Regions from separate parts of the Effusibacillus pohliae DSM 22757 genome, predicted to be linked through region 1. Evidence: riboswitches for the same ligand, from Rfam matches in the RefSeq annotation. Region 1 holds a riboswitch; the other holds the start of a gene.
The links. A riboswitch is a leader RNA that binds a small molecule or an ion and turns the genes downstream of it on or off. The one in region 1 is predicted to bind glycine.
Positions count from the first base shown of each region.

Region 2: another riboswitch for glycine. It lies ahead of C230_RS0115400 (serine dehydratase beta chain); the one in region 1 lies ahead of C230_RS0108385 (ACT domain-containing protein).

Region 1 covers NZ_AQXL01000117.1:28,844-34,136, forward strand. The annotation lists gene C230_RS0108370 (DMT family transporter) at 1-925, shown strand, start outside; partial or broken gene C230_RS19840 (globin domain-containing protein) at 965-1,156, opposite strand; gene C230_RS0108380 (P-II family nitrogen regulator) at 1,256-1,570, shown strand; glycine riboswitch at 1,700-1,787, shown strand; gene C230_RS0108385 (ACT domain-containing protein) at 1,888-2,163, shown strand; gene C230_RS0108390 (PFL family protein) at 2,176-3,540, shown strand; gene C230_RS0108395 (b(o/a)3-type cytochrome-c oxidase subunit 1) at 3,603-5,243, opposite strand; gene C230_RS0108400 (cytochrome c oxidase subunit II) at 5,272-5,293, opposite strand, start outside.
Region 2 covers NZ_AQXL01000132.1:19,526-24,818, reverse strand. The annotation lists gene C230_RS0115420 (NADH-quinone oxidoreductase subunit N) at 1-849, shown strand, start outside; gene C230_RS0115415 (DUF1146 family protein) at 931-1,173, shown strand; gene C230_RS21510 (YwmB family TATA-box binding protein) at 1,288-2,043, shown strand; gene murA (UDP-N-acetylglucosamine 1-carboxyvinyltransferase) at 2,090-3,352, shown strand; glycine riboswitch at 3,416-3,518, shown strand; gene C230_RS0115400 (serine dehydratase beta chain) at 3,727-4,233, shown strand; gene sdaAA (L-serine ammonia-lyase, iron-sulfur-dependent, subunit alpha) at 4,234-5,130, shown strand; gene spoIID (stage II sporulation protein D) at 5,247-5,293, shown strand, end outside.

The sequences.
Region 1 (5,293 bases):
GCCAAACCGGCCTTTTTTTCCGCCTTATCTGGCGCTTGTCATCGGCATTTTATCGATTTCCTCGTCGGCCATCTTCGTTAAATTGTCCGCTTCGTCGCCCGGACTGACGGCCGCGTACCGGCTGTTTTTTACGGTGATGCTGATGATCCCGTTCATGGTGGCCAGGCGGAATGCGTTCCGGCAATCGCTCACCGGCCTGACGGGGCGAGACTACCTGCTTTGTGCGGTGTCCGGCGTGATGCTCTCGTTTCACTTCATCTACTGGTTCATGTCGTTCCAGTACACGTCTGTCGCCAGTTCGGTGGTGCTGGTGTCGCTGCAGCCGCTGTTTACGTTCGCCGGATCGATCTGGGTTTTTAAAGAACAGCTTTCGAGGAATGCCTGGCTGGGCGGGCTGTTGGCGATCATCGGCTCGGTCATTATCGGCTGGGGGGATTTCACGTCCGGGCCGAACGTCCTGTTCGGCGATTTCTTGGCGCTTCTTTCGGCGTTTCTGGTATCGGTGTACTGGCTGATCGGACAACATGTCCGGGCCCGGGCCGATTCCGCCGCCTACACGTTTCTGGTGTACGGGATCAGCACAGTCACATTATTCGCTTATGTGCTGATTCACGATGAACAGCTGCTCTCGCCGCCGCCGCTCGACTGGCTGTGGTTTTTGTGCCTGGCCGTGTTTCCGACGCTTCTGGGCCATTCGATCTTCAACTGGGTGATCCGCTGGATCCCCGCCTCGATTTTGTCCGTCGGGATTCTGGGGGAAGCGGTCGGTTCCTCTATCCTCGCCTATTTCGTGTTTGGCGAGACGGTGTCGCTGCAGCAGGTGGCAGGCGGCATCCTGCTGCTGGCCGGGATCGTGCTCTGCACTACGCACCATCAACCGACGCCTCAGCCGCCCGCGCTCGGGACTGCGGAAGGGCACAAGTAACCCCCTCTTCGCCTGAAAAAGAAAGAGGGGGTTGCAGAGTCACTTGTACAACACATCGTCCTTGAGCGATTCAATATGGCTCAACACCTGGTCAATGTCGCGCTGATCGACGCCAAAATGCGCCAGCGCGTCCTGCAAATGTTTGGCGACCGCCGCAAAATGCTCCGGATGCAGATTCATCCCCTCATGTTGGGGTCTCAACCGTAGCTTAGCAGGAATTTTTCCTGCATGCGGGCCTCTTGTAAGACTTGGTTACATTGACTGTTGTGGCGGTCCCTTCTCCGTTCTACAATCGGGTACAAGAACATATCGGAGAGGGGAAGACCGGCTATGGGGAAAAAAGTGATTGAAACGATTCTCGATCCTGCTCTGGTGGAGTCTGTCGTCCGCTCGCTCACGCGCATGCAAATCGAAAACTACAACATTACAAATGTGAAAGAATTCAGTTTGTTTGGTGTTTCCCCCTTCCCCAAACAGATTCGAATGCCGTTTCAAACCCACATCAAAGCAAAACTGCAACTCATTGTGGAAGAAGAGCAGGTGGAGAATGCGGTCAAAAGGATTCTTTCACTCACTTACACAGGCAATAAAGAGAAGGACAGGATTCTGGTGTCAGAACATTTCCCACCTAGCCGTTTGGGATGAAAAACGGTTCCCTCCTGTGGCTGCCCGTTTCTGAAAACGGCACTCCGCGATTGACGCGCACCGCGCCGTCCTGCTACTATAGGAAAAAATCGATCCAGCCGGATGAAAGTTGCGGGTGACACCGCAACCGGACGAACCTCTGGAGAGACCCTGCCAGGGCGCCGAAGGGGCAAGCGATCATCGCGAAACTCTCAGGCAAAAGGACAGAGGAAGCGCGGGACGCCAACCGCTTTTGGGCGGTTGTGATTGCAGTGCGGCTTCCCTGACCATTCTCCCGAATGGTCTTTTTTTTGATCGAGAAAAAAGGAGAGAAACCGATGGAACAACGGGCATTGATCACGGTGGTGGGGATCGACCGGATCGGCATCATTGCGGCCGTCACCACCGCCTTGGCGGACAACCGGGTGAACATTGTGGATATCAGGCAGACGATCGTCGGTGAATTTTTTACGATGATCATGGTGGTCGATTTGCAGCAAGCCGTCCGCTCGCTGCAGGAATTGCAAAGCTGCCTCGATGAGGTGGGGCTGCGGCTTGGCGTGAAAATCACGGTGCAGAGCGAAGAACTCTTTCGCTCGATGCACCGGATCTGAGGAGGTGGCGGCATGAGCTATACGGAAAGCGAAGTGTTGGAAACGATCCGCATGGTGGAAACGGAACACCTCGACATCCGGACCGTGACTCTGGGAGTCCATCTCGACGACTGCCGGGCGGACACCCTGTCCGCCACCAAAACCCGTGTGCGGGACAAACTGCTGCGCCACGCATCGCGGCTTGTCCCGGTGGTACACGGGATTGAACGGGAGATCGGCATCCCGATCGTCAACAAACGGATTGCGGTCACACCGATTGCTCATGCGCTGCCCGGTTTTGACAAGGACGGGTATGTGGAAATTGCCGTCGAGTTGGACGAGGTGGCGGAAGAACTGGGAATCGATTTTCTCGGGGGCTATTCGGCTCTGGTCCACAAGGGCATGACACCCTCGGCGCAGGCGTTGATCGATTCCCTGCCGGATGCTTTATCGCAGACAAACCGGGTGTGCGCCTCGGTGGCGGTGGCATCGACCAAAGCCGGCATTAACATGGACGCAGTGTACCGGATGGGGTGCACGATCAAGCATGTCGCCGAACGGACGGCAGACCGGAGCGGGATCGGAGCGGCCAAACTGGTCGTGTTCTGCAACCCGGTGGACGACAATCCGTTCATGGCCGGGGCCTTCCACGGCTTTGGCGAACCGGATGCGGTGATCAACGTCGGCGTGAGCGGGCCGGGGGTCGTGCTGTCGGCGTTAGAGCGGCTGGAAAAAAGAGCCGATTTTGGTATGATCGCAGAGACGATCAAACGGACGGCATTCAAGATCACGCGGGTCGGCGAACTGGTGGGGCGCAAAACGGCCGCGGCGCTTGGCGTGCCGTTTGGCATCGTCGATCTGTCGCTCGCGCCGACCAACGCGATGGGGGACAGCGTAGCGCAGATTCTGGAGGCGATGGGCCTGGAACGGTGCGGTGCGCACGGCACCACCGCCGCCTTGGCTCTGCTCAACGATGCGGTAAAAAAAGGCGGCGCGATGGCCACTTCGTATCCCGGCGGGCTGTCGGGCGCTTTTATCCCGGTCTCGGAGGACAACGGGATGATCGCTGCCGTCGAAGCGGGCGCACTCAGCCTGGCCAAATTGGAAGCGATGACCTGCGTCTGCTCGGTCGGGCTCGATATGATCGCGGTGCCCGGCGAGACAACCGCCGAAACGCTGGCCGGGCTGATCGCCGATGAGATGGCGATTGGCATGATGAACAAAAAAACGACGGCCGTCCGTGTCATCCCCGTTCCGGGGGCCGTGGCAGGGCAAATGGCGGAATTCGGCGGATTGCTGGGCCGCGCGCCGGTAATGGAGATCAATCGGTTCTCATCGGCGGAATTTGCCCGGCGCGGCGGCCGCATTCCGGCCCCCATCCAATCGCTGATGAACTAGCGGGGCGGACCAATGTCACAAAAGCGGCATGCGAAGAAGCATGCCGCTCACATTTCGGCCGTTTACCAGGTTTTGATACCGGGTGCTCCCGGCGGCGGATTTTGGATCATCTCGAAAATCGGGTAACCATAGGCGACGAGAATCAGGACCACCGCCACCGGCACCCAAACCCGCCAGCGTTCGAGAATCGCCGGCGTCGCCTCCGCTTCCTCCGCCACTTCGCCGATCGGGTATTCCTCCTCCCCCTTCGGCGCCTTGAAGGTCAGATAGAAGACGATGGCAATTTGCAGCATGGCGGCCACCAGCAGGATACCGCCCCCGATCGCGGTCAATTTGTGCCACGGCAGCCAACTGAGAGCGGTCGGATCGTTCATGTAGGTCGTTCCCGCCGTCCGCCGCGGTCCTCCCAACAACCCGAGCGTGTGCATCGAGCCCGACATAAACAGCATGCCGATCGACCACAAAAAGCCCTGCAATTTCCCCAGATCGTTCAGCACCGGCGTCAATTTGCGGCCGGTCAGATGCGGAATCAGCCAGTAACTGACGGAAAAAAACGTGAGCGCCACCGTCGTGCCGACCGTCAAATGAAAATGGCCGGTCACCCAAATGGTGTTATGCACCACCGCATTCAGCTGGTTGCTGGCGTTGATGATGCCTCCGATCCCCGCTGGAACGAACCAGACCATCGCCAGAAACATCGAAAAGAAGCGGGCGTCGCGAAACGGCAGATGGCGGAACCAGCCGAACAGCCCCTTCGCCCCTTTGGCCCGTCCGGCCGTCTCAAATGTGGCAAACATCGTGAACGCCGTGATCATGGAAGGAATCGCGATCGACAGGGTCAACGCCACATGCAGAAATTTCCATTTTTCATCGATTCCCGGTTCCATCAGCTGATGGTGAAACCCGATCGGCGACGACAGCACCACAAAAATCACAAACACCATGCGCGTGATCGCGTCACTGAACACCTTGCCGCCGATGATCTTCGGCATCACCACATACCAGGTGATGTAGGCGGGCAGCAGCCAAAAATAGACCAGTGGATGCCCAAACAGCCAGAACAGCGTGCGGCTGAGCACCACATTCACCGTATCGACCCATCCGAACGCCCAAGGGATCAGTTGCAGCACGACCTCGGCCGCAACGCCGACCGAACAGATCTGCCAGAGGATCATCGTCGCCACTGCCGCGAACATAAACAGCGGAGAATGTTGGCCCGGATGAGCCCGGCGCCAAGCCCGGTAGCAAGCGAACATCCCCCAACCTGCCACCCAACTGCCAACCACCAGCAGAGCGGCGCCTACATAGAACCAGGGAGAGGCTTTCATCGGCGCATAAAACGTGTACAGCACGCTGGCCTGGTTGGTCAGGATGGTGACAACCCCCATCAACGTCCCGGCCAGCATCATCCAAAACCCGGTCCATCCCAGCCGGCGGGCGGCGGGGGTCAGCGATCCGCCATTCGTCCTGGCAATCCCCGAAAACAGAAAACCGACAATGAAAAATGTGGTAAAGACAAGTGCCATCAGCACGCCGTGGGCGGTCAAAATCTGGTAATAGGTGAGCCACGAAGGCATCGTGATCACACCGCCGCGGTCCATTCCCTGCAGCGCTCCAAAAATGGCAGCCAGCCCAAACGCGGCAAAGGCGACCAAAACGTAGGCGAGGCTCAGTCTCGACGATCGCTCGTCCACTCTAGTCATCGGTGTCACGGCTGCACACTCCTTTCCTCTATTTGACAATCACTTTGCCC
Region 2 (5,293 bases), on a different contig from region 1:
ATCGCGGGATTCGGCATTAAAATCTCGATGGTGCCGTTCCACATGTGGACGCCTGACACGTACGAAGGGGCCCCGACGCCGATTACCGCGTTTCTTTCGGCGATTTCCAAGGCAGCCGGTTTTGCGATGCTGTTCCGGGTGTTTTTGTTCCTGTACTTCTCGATGATGCCGAAAGACTATATGGCGAAAGTGTACACCGTGTTTGCCGGACTGGCGATTTTGACGATGGTCATCGGGAACGTTGCCGCCATCACGCAAAAGAACATCAAACGTCTGATGGCGTACTCGAGCATCGCCCAGGCGGGCTACCTGCTGGTACCGGTCGCCGTATTGGGCAGGGCGCAGAGCCAGGTGAATCTGCTGCAGTCGATGACGGAACTGGTTTTCTACCTGGCGGTCTATGTGCTGATGACGATGGGGGCGTTTGCGATTATCGTCCTCGTGACGCGCGAAGCCGGTTCGGAAAGCGTCGAATCGTTCCGCGGATTGTACCGGCGGTCCCCGTTTTTGGCGGTTGCGATGTCCCTGTTTTTGCTGTCGATGGCGGGGCTGCCGGTCACAGCCGGCTTTTTCGGGAAGTTTATGATCGTCCTCGGGGCGGTGCACAGCCAGTCGTTCTGGCTGGCGGGCATCATGTTTGCCGCATCCGTCGTTTCGTTCTACTATTACTTTGGCGTGATTCGCCTGATGTTCACAAAAGAGACGGATGGCATCGAACCGCGTTTGCAGACGTCGGCCGGCCTGTCGATGGTGATCGGGGTCGCACTGGTGGCGACCGTTGGACTCGGCGTTGTGCCGGGCGTATTTCTGCGCGTTCTGGAAAACTTGAAATGGTTTGGTCCGGTGTAAAAAGAGCATCGGCCGCGACAAGACCAACGAGAGGGGCGAAGGCCTGCTCCGTTGGTCTTTTTCGGCAGGGAGGTGTTTCGGATGATGTCGCTGCCGTTTTCGACAGGTGTCTACGGACTGATGCAGCTGATTGTGTATTTGATCGCGATTGCGGTCGCCTGGTACGCGTCAGGCAGCATTAAGTGGGATTTATTTTTGCGTGACCACCGGGGAGGGCCCGCGGTGGTGCTTCGGCTGATAGTGGCCATTGTGCTCGGGTTTCAGCTAGGCCAATTTTTTCTGCAGTATCTAAGTGCATCGCTGCTGTTGAAGTATCTGCGTTAGAGGCCCCGGCCACCTCACCCGCTTTTTCTGCTTCTTCGCGTATACCGCCTCCCGGATTGGTCAAACATGGTTGATAGGGTGCTAGATTTGACCATGCGGGAGGATGTATTGATTATGAAAAAAGCGGTCTTGTTCGTCTCGATCATTTGCTTCCTCATCGGAGCGGCTTACGCATACCCAGCCCGCTCGACAACGGCCAGCCAGATGCACATCGGCGAACTGCTGACCCGCGTATTTGCAGCGAGCGGCGGGCAGGTGGAGGGCTATTTTGTGCATAACTGGTCGATCGTCAACCATACGTATATGCCGTTGGACGAACTGGCAAAAATCGGCCAAAATCTCAACGCGTCCCTGGGCATTCCCGATGCGCGCGAATACAAAAACAGCGACGGCCAGCAACACGTCTACCAATTGCACGGACAGTGGGATACGAGTACGGCCGTGTCGCTCATTCTCACTTCCATGAACCTGCAACAGCAGCCGCAAACCGTGCTCGTCATCAAAATCGAGCGGGAGGCAAGCGATTTGCGGGGTATTACCGATTCGATCGAAAAAGTAAAAAATACGGCCGCCCAAGCCGGCGTCACCCCACAAATTAGCGCTTGTATCAAAGGTTTTCGCAATGATAAAATTGATGTTATGGAACGAAACTCGCTCATTCAACGGATGTTTGCGTCCGTCGATGCGCGCGAAGTGGAAGCATTTCGTTCCGACTGGCTGGCAAGCGTATCAGGGTACTCTCCATTGGCCAAAGAGTACATATCCACCAACGGGAAGCGGATGAATCTGCAGGTGGCGGTTCATCACGACGCCTATCAAAAAAAGACCCGCATCCTCGTTGGTTCGCCGATTGTGACGATTGAGTATTAACAGCTAAGTCCGGGACAACAGCCCACCCTGAGCGGAGGTACCAACATTGTCAAAGTTTTTGATTCGTGGCGGAAACCGCCTGTCTGGCAGCGTAAAAGTGGACGGTGCAAAAAATGCGGTGTTGCCGATTCTGGCGGCATCGATTCTTGCATCGGAAGGAACCAGTGTGATCGAGGACGTTCCATGGTTGACGGATGTTGAAACCATCAGTGAAGTCATCATCGCTTTAGGGGCAGAAGTTCGTCGGGAAAGCGAAACGGTCTTGCATGTCGACTCGCGCAACGTGAAGGAATGGATCGCCAAAGAATCGCTGGTTCGCAGAATGCGGGCTTCTTTTCTTGTGATGGGACCTTTGTTAGCCCGCATGGGCCGTGCCCGTGTCGCGTTGCCGGGCGGTTGTGCGATCGGAGCAAGACCGGTTGACCAACATATCAAAGGATTTCAGGCGCTCGGTGCGGAAGTCGAAGTCGGCCGCGGCCACGTGGAAGCTCGCGTGAAAGGGAATCGGTTAAAAGGAACCCGAATTTATCTGGATATCCAAAGCGTCGGTGCCACGCAGAACATCATGATGGCAGCCGCTCTGGCGGAAGGCAGGACGATTATCGAAAACGCGGCGAAGGAACCGGAGATCGTCGATCTGGCGAACTATTTGAACGCGATGGGCGCCAGTGTGCGCGGGGCGGGTACGGATGTGATCCGCATCGATGGCGTCGAATCGCTGCGGGGCGCGAATCACACCGTGATCCCCGACCGGATTCAGGCGGGCACGTTCCTGATCGCGTCGGCGATGACCGGCGGCGACGTGTATGTGGAAGGAGCGATTTCCAACCATTTGAAGCCGGTGATCGCCAAACTGAAAGAAGCGGGCATCCAGATCGAGGAAGATGTGAACGGGATACGGGCGATCGGCGGTCCCGGCAACCGTCCGTTGGATGTCAAGACGCTGCCGTATCCCGGATTCCCGACTGACATGCAGGCGCAGATGATGGCGCTGCTGACCGTTTTGCCCGGCAACAGCCTGGTGACGGAAAGCGTATTTGAAAATCGGTTCATGCATGTGGCGGAACTGCAGCGAATGGGAGCCGACATCAAGATTGAGGGACGCACCGCGCTGATCACCGGGGTCCCCTACCTGACCGGAGCGAGCGTTACGGCAAGCGACCTGCGGGCGGGGGCCGCGCTTGTGATCGCCGGACTGGGAGCGCAGGGGGAAACGGAAGTCAACGGACTCCACCACATAGACCGCGGTTACTTGAAACTGGAAGACAAGCTCCGTACGATCGGAGCGGACATTGTGCGCGTCGAGTAATGGCTTTTTTTCACCGGTTGCTATATAATAGAAGTAACACGTTACGAAACTGCATAGCGGCGGATGACGATTGCGGGAGAGACCGAACCGGCCGTTCGGCACCGAAGGGGCAAGTCCCAAAAATCCTTGGGACCAATCTCTCAGGTAAAAGGACTGCAATCGGACGCACTCTGGAGAGAGCATCAGCCACCAAAGGGGAAAACTCCCGCGAACGGGAGTTAAACTTTCCGGTAAAAGGACAGAGCGAGGGTAGACAGTCTGCCCTTGCTTTGTCCTTTTTTGATCGAACGGAAGGACGGAGAAGGGGAAAGCGGTCTACCCCTCTCTGTCCTTCCTTTCTTTTTAAAAATCATGTCGTTCCGGAGGAGAGAGCGATGGAGTACAACAGCTGTTTTGACATTATCGGGCCGGTCATGGTCGGTCCGTCCAGTTCGCACACGGCCGGCGTGGTGACGATCGGGAATTTTGTGCACCAGCTCCTGCACGGGATCCCGGAGCGGGCGGAAATCACATTTTATGGCTCTTTTTCTCAAACATACAGGGGACATGGCACGGATAAAGCAATCGTCGGCGGACTGTTGGGAATGGGCACGGATGATCTGCGAATCAAACACGCGCTCAAACTTGCCTCTGAATGCGGGATGGCGACCGTTTTCAAGCTGGAGGAGGAGTGCCCCTATTATGACCATCCGAATACGCTGCTCATCCATGCGGAAAAGAATGGTGACGCCGTGATGGTCGGCGGCGTTTCGTTGGGCGGCGGATTATCAAAAATTTTCTTGATCGATCAGTTTCAGGTTGATATTCCATTGAATACCGCGTGTTCCATGGTGCTGCACAAGGAAAATCGGACCCGTGTCATCAATTTTCAGGTGAGGTAGATGAAAATGCCGATCGATTTCCAATCGATGCAGGAACTGCTGCTTCACTGCGAACGGGAAAACAAGAGCATCGCAGAAGTCATGCTCGATGTTGAAATCAGCAAGTCGGGCCGCACCCGGGATACGATCATCAGCATGATGAAGGAACGTCTGCTCAAGATGAAACAGGCGATTGAAACAGGCGTGTCCGACCGGTCCTCCTCGCCAAGCGGCATTTCCGGCGGGGACGCGTATCGGATGGGCGTTTACAAGGAAAAAGGGGATTTTCTCTCCGGCAACATCATCGTCGATGCGATGCGGTTCTCGTTTGCCACATCGGAGACGAACGCCCGGATGGGAGTGATCGTGGCGACTCCGACGGCGGGCGCCGCCGGAGTTTTGCCCGGCTGCCTGTTTTCACTGCAAGAGAATTGCGGGCTCTCGTACGACCAGTTGGTGATGGGATTGTTCACCGCAAGCGCTCTCGGTTATGTGATCGCCAACCGCGCTTTTATTTCAGGAGCGGCCGGCGGCTGTCAAGCGGAAGTGGGGTCGGCCACCGCGATGGCGGCCGGTGCCATTGTGGAATTGAAGGGCGGAACGCCCGAGCAGGCGGTCAATGCAACAGCCATCGCGCTGAAATCCCTGTTGGGTCTTGTCTGCGATCCGGTGGCAGGTTTGGTGGAGGTGCCGTGCATCAAACGGAATGTGATCGGCACGGCGATCGCCTTCGCGGCGGCCGACATGGCGCTGGCCGGTGTGGAAAGCCGGATTCCCTGCGATGAGGTGATCGCCGCCATGTACGAAATCGGCAAGCGAATGCCGGTTTCGCTGCGGGAAACCGCTCTCGGTGGGCTGGCCATGACCCCGACGGGACAGGCGATGAAAAAGCGGATTTTTGATTCTCCCAGCGAATAAAGCAAAGAATACCCCACTGTCGCAACCGGCGGCGAAGCAAGTCTATCATGCAAGGGGCATACGGGTACAAGTTGCACATATACATTTGATAGACTTTGCTCAGGGGGGAATGGCTGTTGAATCAAACAACTGCCGCAAACAAACCGGTCGTCATCATGCTCGC